3 regions of the Dactylosporangium sp. NPDC049140 genome follow, and region 1 is predicted to be linked to each of the others. Evidence: riboswitches for the same ligand, from Rfam matches in the RefSeq annotation. Region 1 holds a riboswitch; each other region holds the start of a gene.

The links. Region 1 has a riboswitch for cyclic di-AMP ahead of AB0B76_RS30310 (hypothetical protein). Riboswitches for the same ligand answer to the same signal wherever they lie in the genome.
Region 2: another riboswitch for cyclic di-AMP. It lies ahead of AB0B76_RS28200 (NlpC/P60 family protein); the one in region 1 lies ahead of AB0B76_RS30310 (hypothetical protein).
Region 3: another riboswitch for cyclic di-AMP. It lies ahead of AB0B76_RS38040 (NlpC/P60 family protein); the one in region 1 lies ahead of AB0B76_RS30310 (hypothetical protein).

The regions. Positions count from the first base shown of each region.
Region 1 covers NZ_JBEZDS010000021.1:132,328-135,985, forward strand. Annotated here, with positions in the region: gene AB0B76_RS30305 (diguanylate cyclase) at 1-1,180, shown strand, start outside; cyclic di-AMP (ydaO/yuaA leader) riboswitch at 1,251-1,393, shown strand; gene AB0B76_RS30310 (hypothetical protein) at 1,563-2,291, shown strand; gene AB0B76_RS30315 (hypothetical protein) at 2,368-2,649, opposite strand; gene AB0B76_RS30320 (SigE family RNA polymerase sigma factor) at 2,646-3,161, opposite strand; gene AB0B76_RS30325 (polyprenyl synthetase family protein) at 3,261-3,658, opposite strand, start outside.
Region 2 covers NZ_JBEZDS010000019.1:56,102-59,759, forward strand. Annotated here, with positions in the region: gene AB0B76_RS28190 (ABC transporter ATP-binding protein) at 1-711, opposite strand, end outside; gene AB0B76_RS28195 (ABC transporter ATP-binding protein) at 803-1,537, opposite strand; cyclic di-AMP (ydaO/yuaA leader) riboswitch at 1,839-2,000, shown strand; gene AB0B76_RS28200 (NlpC/P60 family protein) at 2,042-2,956, shown strand; gene AB0B76_RS28205 (methyltransferase domain-containing protein) at 3,012-3,658, shown strand, end outside.
Region 3 covers NZ_JBEZDS010000032.1:88,002-91,659, forward strand. Annotated here, with positions in the region: gene AB0B76_RS38030 (hypothetical protein) at 1-391, shown strand, start outside; partial or broken gene AB0B76_RS38035 (cellulase N-terminal Ig-like domain-containing protein) at 487-642, opposite strand; gene AB0B76_RS38040 (NlpC/P60 family protein) at 823-1,788, opposite strand; cyclic di-AMP (ydaO/yuaA leader) riboswitch at 1,834-1,956, opposite strand; gene AB0B76_RS38045 (M56 family metallopeptidase) at 2,343-3,311, opposite strand; gene AB0B76_RS38050 (BlaI/MecI/CopY family transcriptional regulator) at 3,308-3,658, opposite strand, start outside.

The DNA of each region.
Region 1 (3,658 bases):
GCCCGAGGAGGAGCGCTGGCACCCGCTCGACGCCCTGTTCGCGCCGCTGCGGGCGCCCGACGGCGAGCTGGTGGGCATCCTCGGCGTCGACCTGCCCGCCGACGGGCGCCGGCCCGGGCCGCTGCAGCGCGAGCTGCTCGAGATGCTCGCCGCGCAGGCGGGCATCGCGATCAACAACGCCAACCTGGTCGAGGCCCTGCAGCGGGAGCGCCGGCATCTCGCGGCCAGCGAAGAGGCCTTCCGGCTGGCGTTCACCGGCGCCGGCAGCGGCATGTGCATGATCGGCGTCGACGGCGCGACCCAGGCCCGGCTGACCCGCGTCAACCCCGCCCTGTGCGAGCTGCTCGGCCGGGCCGAGGCCGAGCTGCTCGACCGGCCCGTCGCCGACCTGCTGCACCCCGACGACCTCGACCTGGCCCGGCTCGCCTTCGCCGCCGCGACGACCGGCAAGGGCATCCCGGTGCGCGACTACGAGATCCGCTGCGTGCGCGGCGACGGCGCCGTGATCTGGGTCGCCACGACGCTCTCGCTCGTGGCCGGGCCGCCCGCCTTCGGCATCCTGCAGGTGCAGGACGTCACCGGGCGCAAGGCCGCCGAGGCCGACCTGGTGCGCCGCGCGTCCCGGGACCCGCTCACCGGCCTGGCCAACCGCGACGCCCTGGCGTCCCCGCTGGCCGCCGCGGTGCGCCGCGCCCGCGCCGGACGGGGCGACAGCGCGCTGCTCTTCTGTGACCTCGACGACTTCAAGTCGGTAAACGACACGCTCGGCCACGACGCCGGGGACGCGGTGCTCATCGCCGTGGCCCAGCGGCTGTGCGCGCTCGTGCGGCCCAGCGACACCGTGGCCCGCCTCGGGGGCGACGAGTTCGTGGTGCTGGCCGAGGACCTGGCCGGCCTCGACGCGGCCGGGGTGGCCGCGCTCGTCGACCGGATCGAGCGCGCGGTCTCGGCGCCGGTGGTGCACGACGGGCACGTGCTGCGGGTGCGGGTCAGCGTCGGGGCGGCCGTGATCGATGCCACGGCGGGGGATGCGGGCGCGGCCCTGCGAACCGCCGATCGGGCGATGTACCAGGTGAAAGGCCACCGTCACGGGCGCGGGGCGGCCGATCGGGTGATAGCGCACGGTGAGCATTTCGGTGCGCCGGGTGGTATGCCATTGCTCCGGCTGGCCGAGGGCTGAACGGCCGGTTAGTGTCGGGTGGTCTGCCGCGGTCGACGCACCCCGAACAGCGGGGTCACCGCGCAGGCGCCGTCGAGCCGCGCCGTCCACTTCGGCGTCGCGGGCCGGGGACCCATCGCAGTCCTTGGGGTGTATCCGTGACCGAGTCACGGTAGGGCGAATCCTCCCGTCCGAACCCGTCAGCTAACCCGGTAGGCGGCACCGGAAGGAGAACCACGCGTGCTCGTCGACGCCCTGTGTCGTCTGTCTCCCGGACGGGTGATCGCCAGGACCTGAGCCTGGCCTGTCACACCCGTTGACCGTTCGCCGCCGCCGCGCGATCCCTTTGGCACCACGGGATCGTGCCGATGGCGCGCGCCCGCATCCGTCCGAGGAACCCATCTTGCTGAAACCGCTGTCGCTCAAACCGTTGCCACGCCAGTTCCAGCCCCGGCATCGCCGGGCCCTGCAACCCGTCAAGCCCGTGGTCGTGTCGGCCGTCATCCTGTCCGCAACGCTGCTCGCGTCCGGCTCGGCCGGCCGCTCCGCCGCCGGCCCGCCCGGTTCGCCGGTCGCCGTCGCCGCGGCCCCCGCGCCCGCCTACGCCCGGGACGCCTCGCTCGTCGTGACCGAGCTCGACGGGCAGGCCACGCTCGGCGACGCGCCCGCGCCGGCCACCCCGCCGCCGCCCGCCCCGCCGCGGCCGGTCGCCGGGCTGGACCAGACCCAGATGAACAACGCCGCCGCCATCGTCAAGCAGGGCCGCGCCCAGGGCGTGCCGGACAAGGGCCTCGTCGTCGCGGTGGCCACCGCGATGCAGGAGAGCGACCTGTACAACGTGGCGAGCCCGACCGTCCCGTCCTCGATGAAGCTGCCGCACGACGCCGTCTCGACCGACCACGACTCGATCGGGCTGTTCCAGCAGCGTGCGAGCCAGGGCTGGGGCAGCGTGCCGGAGCTCATGGACCCGGCGCACTCGGCGATGCTGTTCTTCAACGCGCTCGGCCGGGTGCCGGGCTGGCAGGGGATGAGCGTCACGGGTGCCGCGCAGGCGGTGCAGCGCTCCGCGTTCCCGGGGGCGTACCAGAAGCACGCCGACCGGGCCGAGCAGGTGGTCGCGGCGATCGCCTGATCTGTGTTTCCGGGCTGCCGCGGCGTCCGTCGCTGGTCCGGACCGTAACTCCCGTGGCCTCACCGTCCGCCGTTGGTCACGGCGGTGACCGGCCGTCCCGGCCGGTGGCCGGTGAGGGTTCGGGTGGGGAAGCGGCCGGTACCGGGGTCGCCGCCGGTGCCGGTGGGGCCGGGGCCCGGGGTGCGTTGAGGGCGAGCGTCGTCACGACGGCCAGCGCGAGCGCCGCCGAGCCGCCGGCGACCGCGGTCCGCCGAAGACGGCGCCGGCGGCCGTCGGCGACCACGCGGGCCAGGTCGACGCGGGAGGCCGGGGCCTCGTCACCGCCGTGCATGAGGCGCCGCAGCTGCCGGTCGTTCATCGTGGCCTCCTCGCGTCCAAAGGGTCCTCGAGCAGGCGCCGCATCGTGGCGAGCGCGGCCGAGGTCTGGCTCTTGACCGTGCCCGGGGCGCAGCGCAGGACCCGCGCGGTCTGCTCGACGGACATGTCGCAGAAGAACCGCAGCACCAGTACCGCGCGCTGGCGGTGCGGCAGCCGCGCGAGCGCCGCGTGCAACTCCAGCCCTTCCGGTACACCTTCCAGCGCGACGTCCTCGGCGCACCGCTCCGGCAGCCGGTCGACGGGCGACTCCCGGGCCGCCCAGCCGCGGCGCCGCTCGTCGATGAAGCGGTGGACGAGGACCGTGCGCACGTACGCGTCGACGTTCTCGGCCCGCCGGATGCGCCGCCAGCGCACGTACACGTCGGTCAGGGTGCGCTGGACGATGTCGTCGCCGCGGGTCCAGTCGCCGCACAGCAGGTACGCGGCGCGGCGCAGTCCGGGCAGTCGTTCCCGTACGAACTCGTGAAACTCATCCTCGATGGCGTCGGCCATACCCCTTAGGCGTAGGCGGGGCCCGGAACGGTTCGGCGGGTCTTGTGCTTGACCGCGCGGCCGAGCGGCCCTTGTGCTTTATCGCGCGGGTCTGGTGCTTTACCGCGGGGTTGCGGTGGCTCGGCGGGCCAGGGCGACCAGCTCGGCCACGGCGGCGGGGGAGGGCGAGGCGAGATCGAGTGTGAGCAGCGCCTGGGAGAGCAGCTCGTCGGCCTGGCGGCGGCACCACTCGCGGGCGCCGGACTGTTCGATGGTCTTCGCGGCGCGCTCCAGGTCGGCGTCGCTCAGGCGGGTGCGGCCCTCGAAGAGCGCGGCCAGCTCGTCGGCACCGGCCGCGATCGCCGCCGCGACCGGCAGCGAGCGGCGCCGGCGGCGCAGGTCGGCGCCGATGCCCGCGAGGTCCTCGGTGAACTGCACGGCCAGGCCCAGGCGCACGCCGAACAGCCGCAGCCGCTCGACCTGGGCCGGGTCGCCGCCGCCCGCGGCCGCGCCGAGGG
Region 2 (3,658 bases), on a different contig from region 1:
CGGGGTGCCGCACGCGACCGGCACGCCGAAGTCGACCACCAGCACCCGGTCGGCGAGGTCCATGACCAGGCCCATGTCGTGCTCGACGAGGATCATCGGGATGCCCAGCTCGTCGCGGATGTCGAGGATGTACCGGGCCATGTCCTCGGTCTCCTCGAGGTTCATCCCGGCCACCGGCTCGTCCAGCAGCAGCAGCCGCGGCTCCATGGCCAGGGCCCGGCCGAGCTCCACCCGCTTCTGCACGCCGTAGGGCAGCAGCCCGACCGGCATCCGGCGCCACTGGGCGAGCTCGAGGAAGTCGACGATCTCCTCGACCCGGGCCCGGTTGGCCAGCTCCTCGCGGCGGGCCCGGCCGAGCCAGGCGATGGCGGCCAGGGTGCCGTAGCGCATGTGGTGGTGCCGGCCGAGCATCAGGTTCTCCACGACCGTGAGCTGGCGGAACAGCTCGACGTTCTGAAACGTGCGGGCGACGCCGAGCCGGGCCACCCGGTCCGGGCGCGCGCCGGTGATGTCGGTGTCGCCGAGCAGGACCCGGCCCTCCTGCGGGCGGTACACCCCGGAGATCACGTTGAAGATGGACGTCTTCCCGGCGCCGTTGGGGCCGATCACGGCGAAGAGCTCGTCGGCGCCGACGGTGAAGTCGACCCCGTTGATGGCCTTGACCCCGGCGAAGCTCAGCCGCACGTCACGGAACGTCAGCACGTCGCTCATGCCGTCACCTCCGCCTCGCATAGGGAACGGCAACGGCATGACGAGAGCTGAGCTTCATGATGAGCGGCCCCTCCGCTCCGCTCCGGACCGCTCATGACAGCCACCGCTTGCGGCGCTTGTAGTGCTTGACGTCGCGGAACGAGTGGGCCGCGTGCGAGCCGAGGTAGAACTCGCGGATGTCGTCGTCGGCGAGCAGCTCCGCGGCCGGCTTGTCGAGCACGACCTTGCCGTTCTCCAGCACGTAGCCGTGCTCGGCCACGGACAGCGCCATTGTCGCGTTCTGCTCGACCAGCAGCACGGCGGTGCCGGCCCGGTTGATCTCCACGATCAGGTCGCGCACCTGCTCGACCAGGCGCGGGGCCAGGCCCAGGCTCGGCTCGTCCAGCAGCAGGTAGGCCGGGTCGGACATGAGCGCCCGGCCCATCGCGAGCATCTGCTGCTCGCCGCCGGAGAGGTACCCGGCGACGGCGCCGCGCCGCTCCTTGAGCACAGGGAAGAGCGTGTACATGCGCTCCATCACCTCGGCCGCGCCGCGGCGGCGGGTGTGGGCTCCCAGCCGCAGGTTCTCCTCGACGGTGAGCTCGGCGAAGGTGCGCCGGCCCTCCATGACCTGGCTGATCCCGCGCCGGACGATGGCGGCCGGGCGCAGGCGGTGGATGGGCCTCTCGCCGAGGGTGACGCTGCCGCGGGTGACGGCCCCGTCGTGCACGCCGAGCAGCCCGGACAGAGCCCGCAACAGCGTGGTCTTGCCGGCGCCGTTCGCGCCGAGGAGGGCGACGATCCGACCCTCCGGGACGTCGAGGCTCACGCCCCGTAACACCAGCATCACATCGTCGTAGACGACCTCGAGGTTCTGGACCCGTAGCACGTTGCGGACCCCCGAACTATTTGCACCGGCGGTGTAAGAAGTTACGTGTATTTAACCCGCTCCAGAGGAGGAATCAAGTCCCGAATTCGTAACCGTCCGGCACCAAAGTCACGGTGTGGTACCGCCGATGAACCGGCAGTAATCCGGACTTTTAGGTTATTAGATATCGAGGGGGGCGCACGCCTTCCGCCCGAGGGGTGATCACGTTAAGTTAGGCCCTGGCCTGCTCGGCAGTCCGCCGTCCACCCCGGATGGCGCCGGGCAAGCGCCGCCGAATCGAACCCGCGCGCACCCGCCTCCGGGCGCGCGCGTCGAACCGGGGACCCACGCAATTCGGGGTGAATCCGCGACGCTGCGGTAGGGCGCTTCTCTTCCCGCCCGAACCCGTCAGCTAACCCGGTAGGCGGTTGGTGCAGAAGGGTCTACCCTCCCTTGTCCACTGGACATCGTGCCCGCCGGTCGGTGCTGCGGACCCTGCTGATCGGGTTCCTGTCACTCGCCGTGCTCGCACCCGCCACGGTCGCGCACGCCGACCCGACGCTGGCCGAGATCGAGGCCCAGCTCGACAAGCAGAACAAGGACCTCGAGGCCACGATCGAGTCGTGGAACAAGCTCAACATCGACATCGCCGACTCGCAGGCGAAGGCCGCCGACCTCGAGAAGCACGTGGCCGCGGCCAACGACGGCGTTCAGGCGATCGCGATCGAGGCGTTCAAGAGCAACGGCAAGCTGCGCAACCTCAACGCCATGCTGAACGCGACGTCGTCGGGCTCACTGATCGACCAGATGTCGATGCTGCAGCAGATCACGCATCAGCAGCAGAAGAGCATCGAGGAGTACCGGGCGGCCAAGACCACCCTGGACCAGACGATCGCGACCCAGAACACGCAGAAGGCCGACTTCGAGAACCAGCGCAAGCAGATCGAGGGCGATGTCAAGAAGCTCGAAGACCTGCAGAAGAAGGCCAAGAACGCCGGCAGCACCAAGGTCACCGGGGCGAACTACAACCCGGGCACCCTGCCGGCCGTCTCCGGCAACGCCGGCACCGCAGTGAACTACGCCAAGAGCAAGCTCGGCAAGCCCTACGTGTACGGCGCCGCCGGTCCGAACTCGTTCGACTGCTCCGGCCTGACGATGGCCGCATGGGCGGCCGCGGGCGTGAGCCTGCCACACAACGCCGCCAGCCAGTGGAGCAAGGTGGCCCACATCCCGCGCAGCGCGCTGGCCCCGGGCGACCTCGTCTTCTACAACGGCCTCGGCCACGTCGGCATCTACGTCGGCAACGACACGATCATCCACGCGCCGCACACCGGTGACGTCGTGCGGTATGCATCGGTAAGCGTCGACAGCATCTACGGGTACGGCCGCGTCAAGTAACGCCGCTTCTCGAAGGGCCGCTCTTTTCGAAGGGCGGCCCTTCATCATTGGCACCATGGCTTCCTGGGACCCTCAGCAGTACGAGCGCTTCGCCGAGGAGCGCGCCCGGCCGTTCCGCGAGCTCGTCGCCCGCATCCCGACGACCTCCGCGGTCGCCGTCGTCGACGTGGGCTGCGGCCCCGGCACGATGACCGCGACGCTCGCCCAGCGCTGGCCCGACGCGGCGGTCCTGGGCCTGGACTCCTCGCCGTCGATGATCACGGCCGCCGATGAGCGCCGCACCGCCCAGCTGACCTTCCAGCTCGCCGACGCGGCCGAGTGGCGGCCCCAGCGCGGCTCCCTCGACGTCATCGTGGCCAACGCCTCGCTGCAGTGGGTCGACGACCACGAGACGCTACTGCCGCGCTGGGCGGCCGCGCTGGACGACGGCGGCACCCTCGCGTTCCAGGTGCCGAGCCCCGGCTTCGACCCGGGCCTGGCCGGCGTGGCCGCCCGGGAGCGGTGGGCGCCCGGGCTCGCGGGCGCGCTGGGGGCGACCGGGCCGCGCTCGGCGACACCGGTGCTCCACGCGGCCGAGTACGTGCGGCTGCTCTCCGCGGCCGGGCTCACCGTCGACGCGTGGGAGACGACCTACTACCACGTGCTGCCGGGCGACGACCCCGTGTTCGAGTGGTTCAAGGGCACCGGGCTGCGCCCCTACCT
Region 3 (3,658 bases), on a different contig from region 1:
GGCCGATGGGAGCACCGCCGCCTCGCCGGACGGCGAGGACGACGTCACGCCCGGCTCGAACGACGCCACGCCCGCCCAACCGACGCCGACGCCGATGCCGACGCAGTCACCTGACAGGCCCAGCGCGACCGTGAACAGCGTCCAGCGGTTGCTCTCCTCATCCGGCGGCACGGTCGTCGCCCGGTGCGTCGGCGCCAGCGCATACCTGGTCTCATGGAGCCCAGCGCAGGGGTACCAGGTGGGCCACGTCCTGCGCGGGCCCTCCCCCGAGGTCGGCGTCACCTTCCGCAACGCAACCAACCGGACCTGGGTCGAGGTCGAAATCCATTGCGTGGCCGGGACGCCGACACTCGACGATGGCGGCTCGCATGAGGAGCACGGCGATCGCTGACCGGCAGCGGCCGAACGTCGGGCGCGGCTTATCGAGAGAACCCGCGGGGGTCTTCATCGCCCCGCCGCGGCCGACTCGACGTGCAACGACCAGCCGACCTGCCAGGCCAGCGGGTCGGGCGCGTCGGTCACCACCGTGGCGTGCTTCGGCCCGTCCGGGAGGTAGCCGACCTGGTTGACCCGCACCGGCGGGTCGGTCTTCGGGACGTACCAATCCCACGGTTCGCCGCCGATCAGCGAGACGTCGTCGAGCTGCAGGCCGCCTTGCACGTCGCCGCGCAGCTGCTCGGACCCCGCGGCGACGCCCTGACCGCGGCGGCCCGGGACGCCTTCACCACCGGCATGCACAGCGCGGCCCTCATCGCGGTCGGCGCCACCCTCACCGCCGCCGCCCTTGCGTCGCGCTGCTGCCGGCGCGGGCCGGGCAGGACGTCAGGCGGGTCGGCGGTAGCCGGTGATCGGACGGCCGTCGAGCTTGGCCATCCGCACGTAGTCGCCGGTGGTCGGGGCGTGGACCATCCACCCGCCGCCGACGTACATGCCCATGTGGTGCAGGTCGCTGTAGAAGAACACCAGGTCGCCGGGGCGCAGGTCGGCCTTGGCGACCGGCTTGCCGTCCTCCCACTGCCACTTCGTGTAGTGCCGCAGCGTCACCCCGGCCGCCGCCCACGCGGCCATCGTCAGCCCCGAGCAGTCGTAGCCCTTCGGGCCGGCCGCACCCCAGATGTAGGGCTTGCCGATCAGCTCGCACGCCTTCTTCGCCGCGGTGCCGCCCGCTCCGCCGAGGTAGTCGACCGGGCATGCAACCGGCTTGAGGGCGCCGGTTGCGCCGCTGCTGCCGTACGCCTGCTGCCGGACCTTCTGCAGCTCGGCGAGCTTGCCCTCGATCTGCGTCTTCTTCGCGGCGAGATCCTTGTCCTGCGCGGCCTGCTGGGCGATCAGCCCGTCCAGGGTCTGCTTGTCCCCGGCGAGCTTGTCCCGGGCCGCGGCCACGCTCTGGATCTGGGAGCGTTCGTTGCGGGCGATCGCGTTGATGACCGTGAGCTGGTCCAGCATGTCGGTCGGGGTGCCGCCGCTGAGCAGGACCTGCATCGTGCCGACCCGGCCGGTCTTGTACTGCCGCACCGCGATGTCGCTGATCTTGCCCATCGCGGCGTCGACCTGCGCCTGCAGCGGCTGCAGCTGCTCCTGCAGCTTGGCCGCCTTGGCCTGGTTGTCCTTGAGCTGGCTGTGGACCTGGTTGTACTGCTCGATCGTCGGCTCGAGCTCGTTCCACATCTGGTCGATCTGGGCTTCCAACTCCGCCGGGGTCGGCTCGGCCTGCGCCGTCCCGGTACCGGCCACCAGGACCGCGAGCGCGGTCAGGACGGCGACGACAGCGCGGGCGGGGCGGCTCATGATCCGGGTACGGCGCGGGCGGCGTGGCGGCACGTGCGGGAGGCTCCTTCTTCCCTCGACCGCCTACCGGGTTCGGGCGGGAAGGACGCCCTACTGCGAAGGCGCGGATTCACCCCGAGATGCTGCGGTTGGGTCCCCGGCTCGACTTCGACTCGGCGGCGCCGGGCACCGACGCCGACCGGGGGCGATCGACGCTCCGGATGCCCGGCCGGAGCCGACCTTACGCATCGTCCCCACTCCGCACAACCCCATCTCCTACGGGCCGTAGGATGTGACCGGCCCGAGCTGCAACCATCTTCCCTGTTCACGGTGTTGATCCGTGGGCGCCGAACGGGACATAGCACGACGGGTAGTTGATTCGGGAAGGTTGCGTCGATCACAGTCCGAGCCCCGCGCCGCTACGGTCGGTGAGGGCGGCGACGAAGCGCGCGCCGTCACCACGTCGCCGGCGGCCGACCCGGACCGGGCGGCGCCGTGGCCGGTCTACCGGGCGCCCGGTGGCGGGACCGTCGCGGCGAGCTGGCGGTACCTGCTGCCCGACGAGCAGCTGGAACCTACGGGGCCAGCGGTGAGCGTTCCAGCGCGGCGATGAGCACCGGCAGCAGCGGCAGCAGCGCGAACAGCCCGACGGCGACGCCGGTCAGCGCACGGGGCAGCGGCCGCGGGCGGTACAGCAACCGGTGCAGCCGCTCCGTCGCGTCGCCGCCGTCCGCGGCCAGCAGCGGTCCCGTATCGCCGGTGCCCGGCCGGCCCGCCGCATGCGCGCCGGCCTGCTGGACGCGGGCCTCGGCGAGCGCGACCAGGGCGTGGGCCAGCACGATCGGCGGGGTGCGGCGGACCGCGACGTCGTCGGCGCGCAGCTCCACGAGCCGGTGGACCTGCCGGACGGCGGTCCCGAAACATGAGACCCAGGGGAACGCCCGGTCCAGCAGCCGGGCGGTGCGCACCAGCCGGTAGTGCCCGCCGGTGGCGTGGGCCTGCTCGTGCGCCGCGACCGCCTGCAGCTGCTCGCCGGTGAGGTGGTCCACCGCGGCGGAGGTGACCACGACGTCGCGGACGCCGCCGCCGGGCAGCAGGTACGCGGCGGGCTCGTCCGCGGGCACCACGATCACGCCGAGCCCGGGCAGCCGCCGCCCGGTCCGCGACAGCATCCCGCGCAGCCGGCGACGCTGCCGGCCCTCGGCCCGGGCCAGCCGCCACCCGGCCAGCCCCAGCCGGACCGCGGCGGCACCCAGCAGCGCCGCACCGGCCGCGGCGACGGCCTGGGCGGCGACGCCGTGCGCGCCGAGCAGCGCGTCGAGGCACACCTGCCACGCCCGGCAGACCAGGTCGTGGGTGTTGTCCCAGTGCAGCACCGCGGTGGCCCCGGCGAGCGTGGCACCGGTCACGACCGCGGCGCACCACATCTGCCAGGCGAACAGGCCCAGCCCGGGCGCCCGCACCACCCACCGGGCGCGGCCCAGCCGCGGCCCGGCCACCGCGAGCAGCAGGGCGGCGTAGGCGGCGAGCAGCAGCGTGGTCACGGCGAGGCGATCTTCCGCTCGTACGTGTTCAGCGCCGAGCGCAGCGACGCCGCCTCGTCCAGGGTCATCTGGCCCAGGAAGTGCAGCAGTGTCTGCTCCCGGTCGCCGCTGTCGGTCAGTGCATCACGCATCAGCCCGGCACCGTACTGTTCGCGGGTGGCCACCGCCTCGTAGACGTGGGCCCGGCCCTGCCGCACCCGCTGCAGCCAGCCCTTGCGGTGCAGCTTCTCCATCACCGTGAGCACGGTGGTGTACGCCAGCTCCCGGGTCTCGACGAGCGCGGTGTGGACCTGCCGCACCGTGACCGGTCCGCCGGCCGCCCACAGCTGCCGCATCACCGCCGCCTC